Regions from separate parts of the Candidatus Symbiopectobacterium sp. NZEC127 genome, predicted to be linked through region 1. Evidence: predicted binding sites of a transcription regulator. Region 1 holds the regulator's gene; the other holds the start of a gene.

The links. Region 1 encodes PhoB, which activates phosphate uptake and scavenging genes when phosphate is short. Its sites were predicted from a motif close to CTGTCATAAAACTGNCNNAT; they were not measured.
Region 2: pstS (phosphate ABC transporter substrate-binding protein PstS) is a predicted target of PhoB. The motif match lies at 3,923-3,942, and genes of this name have one in related genera.

Annotation. Positions count from the first base shown of each region.
Region 1 is NZ_JAGFPG010000004.1:156,118-164,888, forward strand. Features, by position in the region: gene J5069_RS16415 (AAA family ATPase) at 1-378, opposite strand, end outside; gene sbcD (exonuclease subunit SbcD) at 375-1,598, opposite strand; gene phoB (phosphate response regulator transcription factor PhoB) at 1,873-2,562, shown strand; gene phoR (phosphate regulon sensor histidine kinase PhoR) at 2,629-3,951, shown strand; gene J5069_RS16435 (PstS family phosphate ABC transporter substrate-binding protein) at 3,966-4,910, shown strand; gene J5069_RS16440 (cobalamin-independent methionine synthase II family protein) at 5,294-6,406, shown strand; gene brnQ (branched-chain amino acid transport system II carrier protein) at 6,871-8,190, shown strand; gene proY (proline-specific permease ProY) at 8,265-8,771, shown strand, end outside.
Region 2 is NZ_JAGFPG010000005.1:247,246-256,016, forward strand. Features, by position in the region: gene pstB (phosphate ABC transporter ATP-binding protein PstB) at 1-729, opposite strand, end outside; gene pstA (phosphate ABC transporter permease PstA) at 781-1,668, opposite strand; gene pstC (phosphate ABC transporter permease PstC) at 1,668-2,627, opposite strand; gene pstS (phosphate ABC transporter substrate-binding protein PstS) at 2,770-3,813, opposite strand; gene J5069_RS18705 (LysR family transcriptional regulator) at 4,008-4,937, opposite strand; gene J5069_RS18710 (LysE family translocator) at 5,004-5,615, shown strand; gene J5069_RS18715 (S8 family serine peptidase) at 6,099-7,934, shown strand; gene glmS (glutamine--fructose-6-phosphate transaminase (isomerizing)) at 8,016-8,771, opposite strand, start outside.

The sequences.
Region 1 (8,771 bases):
CGTGAGGATCTTGCCGTCTTCGATCAGCGCCAGTTCGGCTTTCGGGGTTTGCAGGTTGCCATCCGCCGCATCTTTGGCGCGGCGTTGGCTCCAAAACGCACGATAGCCGACGCCTTTGACCTCAAATTCCACCTCGGCCAGACAGTCGGCGGTGTTACGCGTCATCAGTTCGTTCTGCGTGGCGGAGAGCGTATTCAGTCGCGGCGTCTGGTGATACAGCGCCAGACAGATGGCATCCAGCAGCGTGGTTTTACCCGCGCCGGTTGGGCCGGTGATGGCAAACAGCCCGTTGCTGGCAAACGGCTCCTGCGTAAAATCAATCTTCCATTCACCTTTGAGCGAGTTGAGGTTTTTTAACCGTAAGCTCAGGATTTTCATGCTTGCGGCGCTCCTTCGGTGACGTCTCGGACCATTTCATCAAACAGCGGGCGTAACCGCGCTTGTTGTTCTTGCGCCATATCGGTCAGCGCCAGTTTGCGTTCGAAAACGTCCTGTGGAGATAATTCGTCCAGCGTCTCTTTCTTTTCGCGCGCAATGGCCTGCAAGCGCTGCTCACGGTTGCGCCGCAACAGCAACACGTCGACGGGTAATGTGTGCGTTAGCTGCTGTATGCGCTGCTGCATGTCGCTGAGGTAGGTGTCGGTGGCGATCTCGATGTCCAGCCAGATACGCTGCCCGGTTTCGGGAGCGGGGAGGCTGTGCAACTGCTGCTCTATTTCCGTCAGATTGCCTTTGATGAGGCGCATCGGTTGCGTCACGGGAACGGGCAGCAGCGTTATCTCCGGGGGCGCACTTGGCGGGAAGTCGATCAACGCGACCGATTTTTCACTGCCAAGCTCATCAAAACTCAGAGCAATCGGTGAGCCGCTGTAACGGATATGCTCGCTGTGTCCCACGCGCTGCGGGCGGTGGATATGCCCAAGGGCGATATAGTCGGCAGGCGGAAAAGCCTGCACCGGGTAGGCATCGAGCGAGCCGATGTAGATCTCGCGCACCGCTTCCGAGGCGGTAACCCCAACGGTGGTCAGGTGTCCGGTGGCGATAATCGGCAGGGGCAATGCCAGCGTGTCGCGTAAATCGCAGGCGTACTGGTAGCATTGCGCATAGTGTCCGCTGATGGCGTCTTGCAAGGCGAGCTGTTTTTCCTCGCCGGATTGACCCGCCAGGCTGCGCAGGATGTCGCGCGGACGCAGAAAAGGAATGGCGCACAGCATCGCGCCGGGCGCGCCTTGGCGGGTATTGAGTGCCAATACCTGCTGCGTCACATCCTCGGCGGCGTTGGCGATAACACGGGTATTAAGGCACGCCAGCAGATCGCGCGATTCATTCAGGGTCGCCACTGCATCGTGGTTGCCGGCCAGCAACACCAACTGGCATCCGGTGGGGCGCAATGCCACCACAAACCGGTTGAGCATTTCGCGCGCATAGCTGGGCGGCGAACCGTTATCAAAAATATCACCCGCCACAATCAGCGCATCGACCTGATGTTCGGTTATCTGCTCGATGAGCCAGTCGAGAAACGCTTGATGCTCCGGTGCGCGACTTTTAGTATAAAAATATTGGCCCAGATGCCAGTCTGCGGTGTGAATGATACGCATGGCGTTTCCTGTTAGACGTGCTATCTACTGTAGGGCGATTATAAGCAGTGTGGGCGGTGGCTGTCGTTATCGCCGCGAAAATTTTGGAAACAACCGCTAAACAGGGTGTTACCTTCAGCGTTGATTTTCATAAATCTGTCATAAAACTGACGCATACTGCTTTCGCCCGCAGAAGATGAGCCACTCAGGCGCCTGTTGTTTAGGTAAAGTGGGCAATCGTGATATTTCGTTATTGTTGACGCGTTTCATACGCTGACTAACGGCAGGATGAACAATGGCAAGACGCATACTGGTCGTAGAGGATGAAGCGCCGATTCGTGAAATGGTGTGCTTCGTGTTAGAGCAAAACGGCTATCAGTCCGTTGAAGCGGAAGATTATGACAGCGCAGTGACGCGTTTGTCCGAACCCTATCCGGATCTGGTGCTGCTGGACTGGATGCTGCCAGGTGGCTCGGGGTTGCAGTTTATCAAGCACATGAAGCGCGAAGCGCTGACGCGGGATATTCCGGTCATGATGCTGACGGCGCGCGGCGAAGAGGAAGATCGCGTGCGCGGGCTTGAGGTTGGCGCGGATGATTACATCACCAAGCCGTTTTCGCCCAAAGAGCTGGTAGCACGTATCAAGGCGGTAATGCGCCGCATTTCACCGATGGCGGTGGAAGAAGTGATTGAAATGCGGGGGTTGAGTCTGGACCCCACCTCTCATCGCGTCACCACAGAACAGCACGCGCTGGAGATGGGACCGACCGAATTCAAGCTGCTGCATTTCTTTATGACGCACGCTGAGCGTGTTTACAGTCGCGAGCAGTTGCTCAATAACGTTTGGGGAACTAACGTTTATGTTGAGGATCGTACTGTGGACGTGCATATTCGTCGCTTGCGCAAGGCGCTGGAAACCAGCGGACACGATAAAATGGTGCAAACGGTCCGGGGAACGGGGTACCGTTTTTCTACGCGTTATTGATGTGTGCGTTAGCCATAGCGTGCGCGACATCGTGGCTGAATACCGCCAAAGCGGAGAATTTTTAACGTGTTAGAACGTCTTTCGTGGAAAAAGCTGGCATTGGAGCTGGCTTTTTTTTGCTTGCCCGCCCTGTTGTTGGGCCTGATTTTCGGCTACCTGCCCTGGTTTATGCTGGTGGCTGTGTTGGTGGTGCTTGGCTGGAACTATTACAACCAGCTTAAACTCTCCTATTGGCTGTGGGTCGATCGCAGCATGACGCCGCCGCCCGGGCGCTGGAGTTGGGAGCCGCTGTTTTACGGGCTGTATCAAATGCAACTGCGTAATCGGCGGCGGCGGCGCGAGCTGGCCTTGCTGATCAAACGATTTCGCAGCGGTGCCGAGTCGCTGCCCGACGGTGTGGTGATCACCACCGAGGAGGGCACCATCATCTGGTGCAACGGCCTGTCGCAGCATTTGCTCAGCCTGCGTTGGCCGGAAGATAACGGCCAGAATATCCTCAATTTGCTGCGCTATCCCGAGTTCACGCAATACATGCGCCAGCAGGATTTCACCCGCGCCTTGACCCTGCAACTGATCAATTCACACCATGTCGAATTCCGCGTTATGCCTTACTCGGAAGGGCAATTGTTGATGGTGGTGCGCGACATCACCCAAATGCACCAATTGGAAGGCGCGCGGCGCAATTTCTTTGCCAACGTCAGCCATGAATTACGCACTCCGCTCACCGTGCTGCAAGGCTATCTGGAGATGATGCAGGACGACTCGCTGGATAGCCCGCTGCGTAACAAAGCGCTCTCTACCATGCAGGAACAGACGCGGCGTATGGATGGGCTGGTGAAACAGTTGCTCACGTTATCGAAAATCGAAGCGGCAGCGCCGATCAATCTGGCGGAAAAAGTCGATGTGCCACGCATGCTGCGCATCCTGCAACGTGAAGCACAGACGCTGAGCCAGGAGCGCCACGAAATTGTGTTCCGCATTAACGATGGGCTGAGCGTTTATGGCAATGAAGAGCAGTTGCACAGCGCCTTCTCCAATCTGGTGTACAACGCGGTTAATCACACGCCGGAAGGCACGCGCATTGAAGTGTGCTGGCAAAAAATCACGCAGGGCGCGCAGTTTCAGGTCAGCGATAATGGCCCCGGTATTGCCGCAGAGCACATTCCTCGCCTGACCGAGCGTTTTTACCGCGTGGATAAAGCCCGTTCGCGCCAAACGGGCGGCAGCGGGTTGGGGCTCGCCATCGTCAAGCATGCGCTCAGCCATCATGATTCGCGATTGGAGATCCTCAGTGAACCGGGTGCCGGAGCGCGTTTTATGTTTACGCTTCCTAACCGGTTGATTGTCCCTGCCTCTCTGTCGGAGAATAGCACTACCCCTTCGGCCTGATGGACAGTTGACCTATGATGCCAGCCCCGCGTTTTTCGGGTTTCTTGCTCTGTACTGCGCTGCTACTCAGTGGCTGGAGCCACACTGCGCGCAGCGAGCAAATGCTGGCGGGGAATCTCTCCAGCGCAGGCTCTGATACCCTGGCGACGCTGATGGCGTTTTGGGCTGCCGATTTCAACCAACATTATCCCAGCGTTAACGTGCAGATGCAGGCGGCGGGATCGTCATCGGCACCCACGGCACTCGCTTCCGGTGCGGCACAGCTTGGCCCGATGAGCCGTGCCATGAAGGCGAGTGAGATTGAGGCGTTTGTGCAGCGCTACGGGTATCCTCCCTTGGCCGTTCCGGTGGCGATGGATGCGCTGGTGGTGTTAGTGAATCAGGATAACCCGCTGCCGGGGTTGAACGTGCAACAGCTCGATGCGCTGTTCTCCATTACCCATCGCTGCGGGGCCACGCAAACCGTTACCCATTGGCGCGATCTCGGGCTGACCGGTGAATGGGCACCGCGTCGCGTGCTGCGCTACGGGCGCAACTCCGCGTCAGGCACCTATGGCTTTTTTAAGCAGCAAGCGCTGTGCGGCGGGGATTTCTTGCCGCTGGTGAATGAGCTACCGGGCTCGGCGTCGGTAGTGCAGGCCGTAGCCACCTCCACACAGGCCATTGGCTATGCCAGCATCGGTTTTCGCGCCAGCGGGGTGAAAATGTTGCCGCTGGCGGCGCAGGGAAGCGACTACGTTGCGCCGACGGTGGACAATATTCGCAGTGGCCGTTATCCCTACGCGCGCTATCTCTATATTTATGTCAATAAAGCGCCAGAGCATGCGCTGGATAGCCTGACCGCCGCCTTTATGGATCGGGTGTTGTCTACCGCCGGGCAAAATCTGGTGAGTCAGGATGGCTATCTTCCCTTGCCTGAGCCTGTGCTGGTTAACGCACGCCAGCAGCTCGGTCTGTAGCACGCTATCATTCTCATCCATCACCGTCATTCCCGCGAAGGCGGGAACCTCGTGCAGGTGAAACGCGTTCATTCTGGCGGAGATCCCCGGCTTTCGCCGAGGATGACGAGAGGGAAGGCCGAGGACGACGAGAGGGGAAAGTGACTTTGTCATCAGTCTGACGTGAATTTTATTCATGTTTGTCGCGGAAAGTGAAAATTATTCTATTGCCCTCAACCTGCTGCCATGACAGGATTTACCCACCTTCTAGCCGTCCAGATGTCTAAATAAGTATAAGGCGTGATTACTGTACGGCGTGACTATTCATTTTGAAACTATTTTGCAATGCCGCTTGTCTCGTGCCGTGTCGGGAGGGGGGGGTTGCGAAAGATCAGGAGTTTACCATGGCTAAAGTACTTCCCCCTTTCCGCGCTGACGTGGTCGGCAGCCTGTTACGTCCCGCTGCAATCAAAGAAGCGCGCGTGCAATTCCAGTCCGGTGCCATTAATGCGGAGCAACTGCGCACCGTTGAAGATGCAGAAATCCTGCGCGCGGTTGAGCTGCAACGTGAAGCCGGGCTTCAGGTTGTCACCGACGGTGAATTCCGTCGCGCCTGGTGGCACTTCGACTTTTTCGAAGGCTTGAACGGGGTGGAAGCTTTCGAAGCGGACCACGGCATTCAGTTTAACGGTATCCAAACCAAATCTCGTGCCATCAAAGTGACGAGCAAGGTCAGCTTTAACCCGCAGCACCCGATGCTGGCGCATTTTCGCTACCTGAACAGCATCGCGGGTGATGTGACCGCCAAGATGACGATTCCCAGCCCGAGCGTGTTCCATTTCCGTGGCGGACGCAAGGCCATCGACAGTCAGGTTTATCCCACGCTGGATGCTTATTTCGACGATCTGGCGCAGACCTGGCACGATGCGATTCACGCTTTCTACGCCGCAGGCTGCCGCTATCTGCAACTGGATGATACCGTATGGGCTTACCTGTGCTCTGACGATCAAAAACGCCAAATTCGCGAACGCGGTGAAGATCCGGAGCAACTGGCGCGTACCTACGCCGACGTGCTGAATAAAGCCCTGGTGGGTAAACCTGCCGATCTGACCATCGGTTTGCACGTATGTCGCGGTAACTTCCGCTCTACCTGGATTTCTGAAGGCGGGTATGAGCCGGTGGCATCGATCCTGTTTGGCGAAGTCAATGTGGACGAGTTTTTCCTCGAATACGATAACGATCGCTCAGGTGGCTTCGAGCCGCTGCGTTTCATCAAACCGGGACATCAGCAAGTGGTGCTGGGTCTGGTGACCACCAAAAACGGCGAGTTGGAAGATCCGGCCTTGCTGAAAGCGCGCATCGCGGAAGCGGCGAAATATGTCGATATCAACCAGCTTTGCCTCAGCCCGCAGTGTGGGTTTGCCTCCACGGAAGAGGGCAACAGCCTGACGGAAGCGCAGCAGTGGGCCAAGCTGCGTCTGGTTGTGGATACCGCTGCCGCCGTGTGGGGCAAGTAACACACGAGCGCATAACGCCGGGGGAGCGCTGATGCGCTATCCCCGGTGTATTCTCGACGCCCCGCTGTGGGGCGTCAAAATCGGCAAACCCTTTCATACCGCTTACCGCGTAATCCCCTGCCACTTGCCCCTTCTTGCAGCAAAAAGCGCTTCTTATGCTGAAGCACTGCCTCTTTTATGTCCATTTTGCGCGTATTACGCGTTTTTATACTGGTTTTATTGCAAGGCAAAGGCACTAAATGCACAAATCATGTGCGGAAGGTTGTGTGAGTGGTGATATTATCTGCTAACTATTGTTGTTAGGTTGGCGTAATACTTCGCATTTTGGATCACTACTTGTCTTTTATTGCTATAAACGTTTTACTTAGCGCCCTATAACGTCTGCGCGATAAGAATAATTTATACCACGCCGCGGTTCGTCTTCTCATTTTGTCGCATTTATATACAGGCAACACAACATAACTATGAGTCATCGTTTAGCATCCAAAGATATCGTGGCGCTGGGGTTTATGACCTTTGCGCTGTTTGTCGGGGCGGGGAACATCATTTTCCCGCCAATCGTGGGTTTGCAGGCGGGTGAACACGTCTGGACCGCAGCGCTTGGTTTTCTGCTTACCGCTGTTGGCCTACCGGTGTTGACCGTGGTCGCGCTGGCGCGTGTGGGCGGTGGTGTCGATGCGCTGAGCTCCCCCATCGGCCAGAAAGCCGGCGTCCTGCTGGCGACCGTGTGTTATCTGGCCGTCGGACCGCTGTTCGCGACGCCGCGTACCGCCACGGTATCGTTCGAAGTGGGATTGGCTCCGCTGTTTGGCGATTCCGCCACGCCGTTGCTGATCTATAGCGTGGTCTATTTCGTGCTGGTGATCGGCATTTCGCTCTACCCGGGGCGTCTGCTGGATACGGTCGGCCACGTGCTGGCTCCGTTAAAAATTCTGGCGCTGGCGGTGCTGGGATTGGCGGCGGTGATGTGGCCTGCGGGCTCGCCGATCCCGGCGACCGACGTCTATCAAAGCGTGCCGTTTTCTAACGGTTTTGTGAACGGTTACCTGACCATGGATACCTTGGGTGCCATGGTGTTCGGGATCGTTATCGTCAATGCGGCCCGTTCACGCGGCGTGACCGATGCCACGCTGCTGACCCGTTATACCATTTGGGCCGGTTTGATTGCCGGCGTCGGGTTGACGTTGGTCTATCTGAGCCTGTTCAAATTGGGCTCTGTGAGCGGCGAACTGATTCCTCACGCGCAAAATGGGGCCGAAATCCTGCATGCCTACGTACAGCACACCTTCGGCAGCATGGGCAGCGGCTTCCTGGCGCTGTTGATTTTTATCGCCTGCATGGTCACTGCGGTTGGCCTGACCTGCGCCTGCGCCGAATTTTTCTCCCAGTATTTGCCATTTTCCTACCGCACGCTGGTGTTTGTGCTGGGCGGCTTCTCTGCGTTAGTCGCCAATCTGGGGTTGAGCCATCTGATTCAGCTTTCCATTCCGGTGCTGACAGCCATCTATCCGCCCTGTATCATTCTGGTTTTGCTGAGTTTTACTCTGCGCTGGTGGAATCAGGCTTCGCGTATTGTGGCCCCGGTCATGTTAATCAGCCTGTTATTCGGCCTGATTGATGGGGTAAAATCATCGACCTTTGCGTCATTGCTGCCAGCCTGGAGCCTGAACTTGCCGTTGGGCGAACAGGGATTGGCCTGGCTGCCACCGTCGCTGGTGGTGCTGCTGGCTGCGGTTATTTATGACCGGCTGAGCGGGCGTCAGGAAGTGACGGCGCACCAATAACGCAGTAACGCGGTATTTTTCACCACAGGCGGTCGCCTGTGGTTTTTCATTTGTAAGACAGGGCTGCTTAATTTATGGAACAACAATCCGCTAAGCTAAAGCGTGGGTTAAGCACGCGGCACATCCGCTTCATTGCACTCGGATCGGCGATTGGTACTGGGCTGTTCTATGGCTCGGCCAGTGCCATTCAGATGGCAGGGCCAAGCGTGCTGTTGGCTTATATCATCGGTGGCGTTATCGCTTATATCATTATGCGGGCGCTGGGAGAGATGTCCGTTAATAACCCGCAGGCCAGCTCCTTTTCCCGCTACGCGCAGGATTATCTGGGGCCGATGGCAGGTTATATCACCGGATGGACCTACTGCTTTGAGATCCTCATCGTTGCCATCGCCGATGTGACCGCGTTTGGTATCTACATGAGCGTCTGGTTCCCTGACGTGCCGCATTGGATTTGGGTGCTGAGCGTGGTGCTGATTATTGGTGCCATCAACCTGATGAGCGTGAAGGTGTTCGGTGAGCTGGAGTTTTGGCTCTCGTTCTTCAAGGTTGCCACCATCATCATCATGATCGTGGCGGGTATC
Region 2 (8,771 bases), on a different contig from region 1:
CGCGGTAAACAGGGTATCTGTATCGCTAAATTCGATCAGTTCGCCCAGGTACATAAATGCCGTATGATCCGAACAGCGTGCCGCCTGTTGCATGTTGTGGGTGACGATCACCACGGTATAATCTTTCTTCAGCTCGGAAATCAGCTCTTCGATGCGGCCCGTAGAGATAGGGTCCAGCGCCGAACAGGGTTCATCAAGCAGCAACACATCGGGACGGATAGCGATACCGCGCGCAATGCACAAGCGCTGTTGCTGACCACCCGAGAGACTGTATCCGCTCTGGTGCAGCTTATCTTTGGTTTCCTGCCACAGTGCGGCTTTGGTCAATGCCCACTGCACGCGCTCATCCATATCGGCACGGGAAAGCTTTTCGAACAAGCGTACACCAAAGGCAATATTGTCATAAATCGACATCGGGAACGGGGTTGGCTTCTGGAACACCATGCCCACTTTGGCGCGCAGCAGCGCCACATCCTGCCTGTCGGTGAGAATATTGTTGCCATCCAGCAAAATATCCCCTTCCGCACGCTGCTCCGGATACAGCTGATACATTTTGTTCAGCGTACGCAACAGTGTGGATTTGCCGCAGCCAGACGGGCCGATAAACGCGGTCACCTGATTGGTGGCAATATCCAGCGTAATATCTTTCAGCGCATGGAATTTTCCGTAATAGAAATTCAGATTGCGCACCTGGATTTTATAGTTGGATGTCTCGGTAGCCATACTCATTAAGACTTCTCTCTTTTAACTGGCGCATCGTCCGACACGCCGTTGAATCCATTAATGTTTCTTCTTCGCGAACAGGATACGCGCCACAATGTTCAGCAACAGCACGCACAGCGTAATCAGCAGCACCCCCGCCCAGGCCAACTGTTGCCACTCCACAAACGGACTCATCGCGAATTTGAAGATGGTGACCGGCAAGTTGGCGATCGGGTGCATCATGTCGGTGTTCCAGAACTGGTTGGACAGCGACGTAAACAGCAGCGGTGCGGTCTCCCCGGCGATGCGGGCAATGGCCAGCAGCACGCCGGTGATAATGCCGGAAACAGAGGCTTTCAGCGTGATGGCCGAAATCATTTTCCACTTCGGCGTTCCCAACGCATAGGCCGCTTCACGCAGGCTGTCGGGGACCAGTTTCAGCATGTTCTCCGTGGTACGAATCACGATTGGCACCTGCAACAGCGCCAACGCAATCACCCCCACCCACCCCGAGAAGTGCTGCATCTTGGTCACGACAATCGAGTAGACAAACAGGCCAACCACAATGGAAGGTGCTGACAATAAGATATCGTTAATAAAACGAATCACTTCAGAGATAAAAGATTTACGGCCATATTCCGCCAGGTAGATGCCCGCCATAATGCCGAGCGGTGTACCCAATACGGTGGCCCAGAAAATCAGCAATCCGCTGCCGACAATGGCGTTGGCAAGCCCACCGCCCGCCGTATTGGGAGGTGGCGTCATTTCGGTAAACAGCGCCAGCGACATGCCGTCGATCCCTCTCACCACGGTGGAGAACAGGATCCATACCAGCCAGAACAGGCCAAACGCCATGGTGGTCATAGAAAGGCATAGCGCAATGCGGTTCTTCTGGCGACGCCAGGCCTGCATCTTCTGTCGGGTACGCGCCAGCGTGGCTTCTTGTTCCATTCCTAACGCCGCCATTAGCGTGCCCCCTCATTTTTTGCCAAACGCATAATCATCAACTTAGACAGCGCCAGCACGATAAAGGTAATCACAAACAGGATCAGGCCGAGCTGCATCAATGCCGCCGTGTGCAGGCCAGATTCCGCTTCGGCAAATTCGTTCGCTAACGCGGAGGTAATACTGTTGCCGGGCATAAAGAGAGAGATACTGTCCAACTGGTAGGTATTACCGATAATAAAGGTCACGGCCATGGTTTCGCCCAGAGCACGTCCTAACCCGAGCATGACGCCGCCAATCACCCCATTTTTAGTGAAGGGCAGTACGATGCGCCAAATCACTTCCCACGTCGTGCAACCAATACCGTAAGCAGACTCTTTCATCATTACTGGTGTTTGCTCAAACACGTCACGCATTACGGCGGCAATGTAAGGGATGATCATAATGGCCAGAATCACACCCGCGGCCAGAATACCGATACCAAACGCCGGGCCAGAGAACAACGTTCCCAAAAAAGGAATGCCGGACAGGATATTCCCTACCGGTTGCTGGAAGTATTTGGCAAACAACGGTGCGAAGATAAACAGACCCCACATGCCGTAAACGATACTCGGAATGGCGGCCAATAATTCGATGGCAACGCCCAGCGGACGTTTTAACCAGTTCGGTGCCAGCTCGGTCAGGAACAGGGCGATACCGAAGCTGATAGGGATAGCAATAATCAGGGCAATCAGTGAGGTCACGACGGTGCCGTAAATCGGTACCAACGCACCAAACTGCCCGGCAGGCGCATCCCACTCTTTGGTCCACAAGAATGCCAGACCAAACTTCTCAATGCTCGGCCAGGATGCCACGATCAGGGATACGATGATGCCGCCCAGCAGCAGCAGCGTCAGCAGCGCGGAGGCTCTTACCATCGCGCTAAAGATGACGTCGCCCAGCTTTCCGGGGGCTTTCATGGTTGGCTTATACTCAGCCATAGGGCTCTCTTCTTCAGTGTTATACCCAATCAATTCGGGTATGTTTCATTTGACAGGCAAAGGCGGAGGGGCTTCCCGCCCATCCGCCATAACTTATGTCAGTGCCTTGTTAACCGCACAAGGGCTTGCATAGCGTCAACGCTTATTTGAACAGCGCGTTACCGCTGCTGTCTTTTACGCTGGTTTTCCACGATGCGCGGATCTGCTCAACCACTTCGTTTGGCAGGGTTGCGTAATCCAGCGCGACGGCTTGCTCACCGCCTTTCTTGAACGCCCAGTCAAAGAACTTCAGCACTTCAGCGCCTTGCTCTGGTTTTTCTTGTTTCTGGTGAACCAGAATAAAGGTGGTGGAGGTGATCGGCCATGCGTCAGCACCGTGCTGGTTGGTCAGGTCCTGAGCGAAAGACTTGCTCCAGTCGATGCCCTTGGCAGCGTTACTGAACGTTTGCCCGGTAGGCTGAACCACTTTACCGTCGGCAGAAATCAGCTTGGTGTAAGCCAGGTTATTTTGCTTGGCGTAAGCGTATTCTACGTAACCGATAGAACCCGGCAGACGCTGAACGAACGCGGCAATACCGTCGTTACCTTTACCGCCCAGCCCGGTCGGCCAGTTAACCGTAGAACCGGAACCCACTTTTTCTTTCCATTCCGGGTTTACTTTCGCCAGGTAGCCGGTGAACACGAAAGACGTACCAGAACCGTCAGCACGACGAACAACGGCAATATCCTGATCCGGCAGCTTGGCATTCGGGTTCAGTTTAGTAATAGCCGGGTCATTCCATTTCTTGATTTTACCCAGGTAGATATCGCCCAGCGTCTTGCCATCCAGCGTCAGATCGCCAGATTTAATGCCCGGGACGTTAACGGCCAGAACGATCCCACCGATCACGGTAGGGAACTGGAACAGGCCATCTTCAGCCAGCTTATCATCAGCCAGCGGCGCATCAGATGCACCAAAATCAACGGTTTTTGCTTGAATCTGCTTAACGCCGCCAGAAGAACCAATACCTTGGTAGTTAACTTTATTACCCGTTTCTTTCTGGTAAGAGTCTGCCCATTTGGCGTAGACCGGCGCTGGGAACGTAGCACCTGCACCGGTAAGGTTTACGGCAGCTGAGGCGTTGACCGCCGTCAGAGAGAAGGTTGCCATAACGAGACCGGCAATCGTGGTACGCATCAGTTTCATAATCCCTCCTGTGGGATTTTTTAAAGGTGTCGACCCAGATTCTTTATTGATCAGAGTGTAGTTCGCAGGAGGAAAAATAGGACAATTACATGACAGTAAAATGTATTGAATGTGACAGTTTTATGACATATAAAAAATGTTCAAGGTGAATTGCACTGCACGCGGCATGTTATCTGAATCGGCGCGGCGCCAAGTCAGGCCATTGCACGCAACCAGGCCAACAAATCTGCCTGAAAAGTATCAGGAAATAAAGGAGAGGGTGACAATAAACAGTAACAGGAACCCTCTTCGACAAATCCCAGCGGTGCCGCCAGAACGCCACTGGCAATATCATCTCTGACCAATTGCCAGGGCCCAATGGCAACCCCTAATCCGGCAACGGCAGCCTGTAAACTGAAATAAAAGTGTTCAAACGTTTGCCCATTACTGTCATTAAGTGGGTGTTGGGTTACCGAACTCCACGTTTGCCAGGCGCGTAAGCGCGTGCGGCTGTGTAACCGTGGCGCGGTGGTTCGCAATGACAACCCGTTTTCACCGGGAGAAAACCAGTCAACCACGTTATCAGGCCGGCAAACCGGCCCAACGTTCTCACTGAACAGGTGTTCTGCATGGTAGCCGTCAGGTAACGGGAAATCATCGCGCCGAATCGCCAAATCAATGCCAGCATTAAATGAAAATGCGCCTCCGCCAGCAACCAAATGAATATCCCGATCCGGATGTTTTGCCTGAAACGCGGGCCAACGGGGGATAAGCCAACGCATCAGCAATGTGGGTTCACATGACACCACCCAGCGCCGTTGCTGGCGCGCGCTGGCGCGCAATTCACTGGTGGCACGCTGCATGACCGTCAGCCCTTCATGAACCGCCTGCGCTAGCGTGCGGCCTGCTTGCGTCAGAAAAACCCGGCGACTGCGTCTTTCAAACAGCGCAACCCCTAAATCATCCTCCAGCATACGCACCGCACGACTGATCGCGCCGTGCGTAAGGTGTAACGCCTCGGCTGCGCGCGTGAAGTTCTCAAACCGGGCTGCGGCTTCAAAACAGCGCAACGCTATCAGTGAGGGGAGGCGGGTTTGATTTATATCTAATGGTGAGTCTAACTCACCATTGCTGTCAGAAATCATCGTTAGTTATCCCTATGGGGTTTGCATAGCATATTGATATCTAATTTGATGTTCAAAAGGTTATCTATGATCGAGTATCTCGCAGTATTCACAATAACACTGTTTGCCGTTATCAGCCCAGGGCCTGATTTTGCCATGGTGACACGCAATAGTCTGATGCTGTCGCGCCGGGCGGGAATCTTAACGGCTGTCGGGATCGGTGGCGGTATTCTGGTGCATATGAGCTATACCCTGATAGGCATCGGGTTGATCATTCAGCAATCACTGTGGTTGTTCAATATTATCAAACTGATTGGCGCGGCATACCTTATCTGGCTCGGGGTGAAAATGTTGCGCACCAAACCCACCCGCACCCAGTCCGATACCGGCATCGCCTCCGTTTCCGATGGGGTAGCGCTACGCACCGGCTTTCTCACCAATGTACTAAACCCGAAAACAACGATATTCATCGTCAGCCTGTTTATGCAGGTGGTCAGCCCGCAGACACCGTTGGCGGTACAAATCGGTTACGGCATTTTTATCTCGGTAGCGCACATCTCATGGTTTTGTCTGGTCGCCCTGTTCTTCTCTTCGGGCGCAATACGCGAACGACTGCTCGACGTGCGTCATTGGATTGACAGAACCTTTGGGGGTGTGTTGGTGGGGTTGGGGGTGTTGTTGGCTTTGGCGCGCAGGTAAGATAGCGAGAGTTATCTGCTCAATTCAGACAACGGTCTGGTCTTTTTTATTGAAGTCCAGGCCAAAAAACAATAGAACGGCGTTAAATATCACTAAATTAAAGAAACAACAGTGAAATATCAATAAATCACAAATAAATAGCATGGTGTTAAATACCTTTATAGCTGTACGTTAAATCTTAAAAAAACTTCGTAGCACACAAATCATTAGCCATAAAAACAGAGAGCAATTTAAAAATACCACTATAAAATCAAAGCAGTCATTAATTTGTTTTATCTATAAGAACAACATCAAAAAACCAATAACAAACTAATAGTTATCAAAGTATGATTAAATTAATTTGTATTAACATGAAACCGCATTAGATTTACAATGTGGACCTCCCCACACCAACCGGTAAAACAACCATCACCCATGGATATTTGTTTTCTTGGTTCATTATTTTAAATAAATAACCTCTGTATAAACCTAAGAGAGTCAAACATGACAATTACACTTAACCACTATCGTGACTACAGACCAAGCGGAAAGATATACGTTTTCTGCGAAGGTCATGTAGAAGATAAAAAAATAGTATATTCACTGTATCAAGAAGGAATTTTAATTCAGGAAAAAAAAGGACGTGGTGATGAACTGCTTAGCTTTGATATACCAGATCCTGGTACATTCACGCTATCAGCCAAAGTGTATTCAGCAGATAGACCTGTTCAGGAGTTACATTCTGGTGATATCGTTATCCCCCCTGTCCCTCTATTGCCGCCACCGCCACCGCAGCACTTTAAAAGCTTGAAGGGCTACCTGGCACTGGTTCAAGGGGTAGATAATTACCTGGAAGTTAAATTTTATAAGAATGGGCTTGATAAACTAAAAAATGAAAAGGAAGATCGCGTTCCACTTTATTATAGTTTGAGAAGCCAACTGGTTTTTGAGCCGAGATTTACACGAAAAACAATAAGTAAAATATCAAAAATATCGCCAGTATTAACACAGTGTGCTTACCTCTATAAAGTTGATCCCAACATTCCCGAAGCACAATTACTGGCATTAGCTCAGGAAATTGAGAGACTCGACTATGTGGAGTATTGCGCATTGTTAAGCAAACTCGTATATCCGCCTCCATTGGATAATTATGAAGAACCGAACTGCGCATCATCATCCACACCGTTAAATACAGAAACGATTGATGATATAGCGCATGCTCAACATGAGGGAGACCAACCGCAACCTTTTTCCAATACTCCAAACTTCACCTCTCGGCAGGGTTATCTTGACCCAGGACAAGGAATGAACGTACGCGCTGCATGGGCGCGCAACGTTTCTGGACAAACGATTGGGGTTCATGTTTCTGACTTCGGTGTAGAAAATCAACATGAAGATTTAGTCGGTAGCATAAGAGTATTTACTAACCGAACCGGAGATCGTGAGCACGGTACAGCAACAATGGGGGCTATTCGCGCTAATAATAACAACTTTGGTGTCACTGGAATAGCTTTCAATTGCACAGCTAATTTTTATGATACCGATGTATCAAATCTCGATCTTATCATAGCTAACTTTCGTCCTGGCGATATTGTAGCAGTAAATAATCAGATAGGAGTTGCCCAGGGAATTCTGGTCCCTATGGTACATAGTGTCGCATTTTGGAACCGAATTAATACACTAGTACGTTCTGGTGCTGTAGTCGTCTTTGCTGGAGGGAATGGAGGACACAACCTTAGACAATTAAGTCAATTCAATGATTTAGGTGACAGTGGGGGCATCATGGCTGGTGCCTGTAGTTCTAGCAACGGTCAAAGACTACCTTTCTCGAATTTTAATTTGTATCTCAGTGCTAACTCCTGGGGTGAGAACGTAACAACAACCGGGTACGGTGGTTTACAAAATCCACCACCAGTTCCCTTACGCGCTTATACCGGAACCTACAGTGGCACGTCCAGCGCAACACCGCTATTAACTGGAGCCATGGCGCTTATTCAGTCCTACGCGAGAGCGACCTATCGTGTGGTATTAAGTTCTCGAGACATGCTGCAAGTTATCGAACGCAGTGGTTCACGACAGGCACAAGGGCAGGGTATCGGTGTTAGACCCAATGTGAATGAAGCGCTCAGAGAAGTTGATATTTTGTTAGGCGGAACAACACCACCTCCGCCACCACCTCCCCCGCCGCCGGGGTATCCTGCATGGCAATTGGGTGCGCAGTATGAAGTGGGGCAACGGGTGTCCTATCAAGGACTTAATTATCAATGCATACAACGGCATCGAGCAGACTCACCGGCCTGGACACCACCGCGGGCTCCCACGCTTTGGAGAAGGATATAGGAGCACATTTCTGATTAGGTAAAATAAAAACCGGGCACTGACTGCCCGGTTTTTGTATTAACGAGTCACTCAGATTAGCAGTTACTCTACCGTCACCGATTTCGCCAGGTTACGCGGTTGGTCAACGTCGGTGCCTTTGATCAGCGCCACGTGGTAGGAAAGCAACTGCAACGGCACGGTGTAGAAGATTGGGGCAATCACTTCTTCCACATGCGGCAGCGGAATAATGCGCATGTTTTCGCTGCTGGTAAAGCCCGCTTCTTCGTCGGCAAACACATACAGTTCACCGCCGCGCGCGCGCACTTCTTCGATGTTGGATTTCAGTTTTTCCAACAGCTCATTGTTGGGCGCAACCACTACCACAGGCATATCTGCATCAATCAGCGCCAACGGGCCGTGCTTCAACTCACCCGCCGCATAGGCTTCTGCATGGATGTAGGAGATCTCTTTAAGCTTCAGCGCCCCTTCCATTGCGATAGGGTACTGATCGCCGCGCCCCAGGAACAACGCATGGTGCTTATCAGAGAAACCTTCCGCCAGAGACTCAATCAGCTTGTCCTGCGACAGCATCTGCTCAATACGCGCAGGCAGCGCTTGCAGGCCGTGGACGATATCGTGCTCAATCTGGGCATCCATACCGCGCAGACGGCCAATACGCGCCACCAGCATCAGCAGCACCGTTAACTGGGTGGTAAACGCCTTGGTAGATGCCACGCCGATTTCCGTACCGGCTTTGGTCATCAGCGCCAAATCGGACTCACGGACCAGCGAAGATCCCGCCACGTTACAAATCGCCAGCGATCCCAGATAGCCCAGCTCTTTGGACAAGCGCAGCGC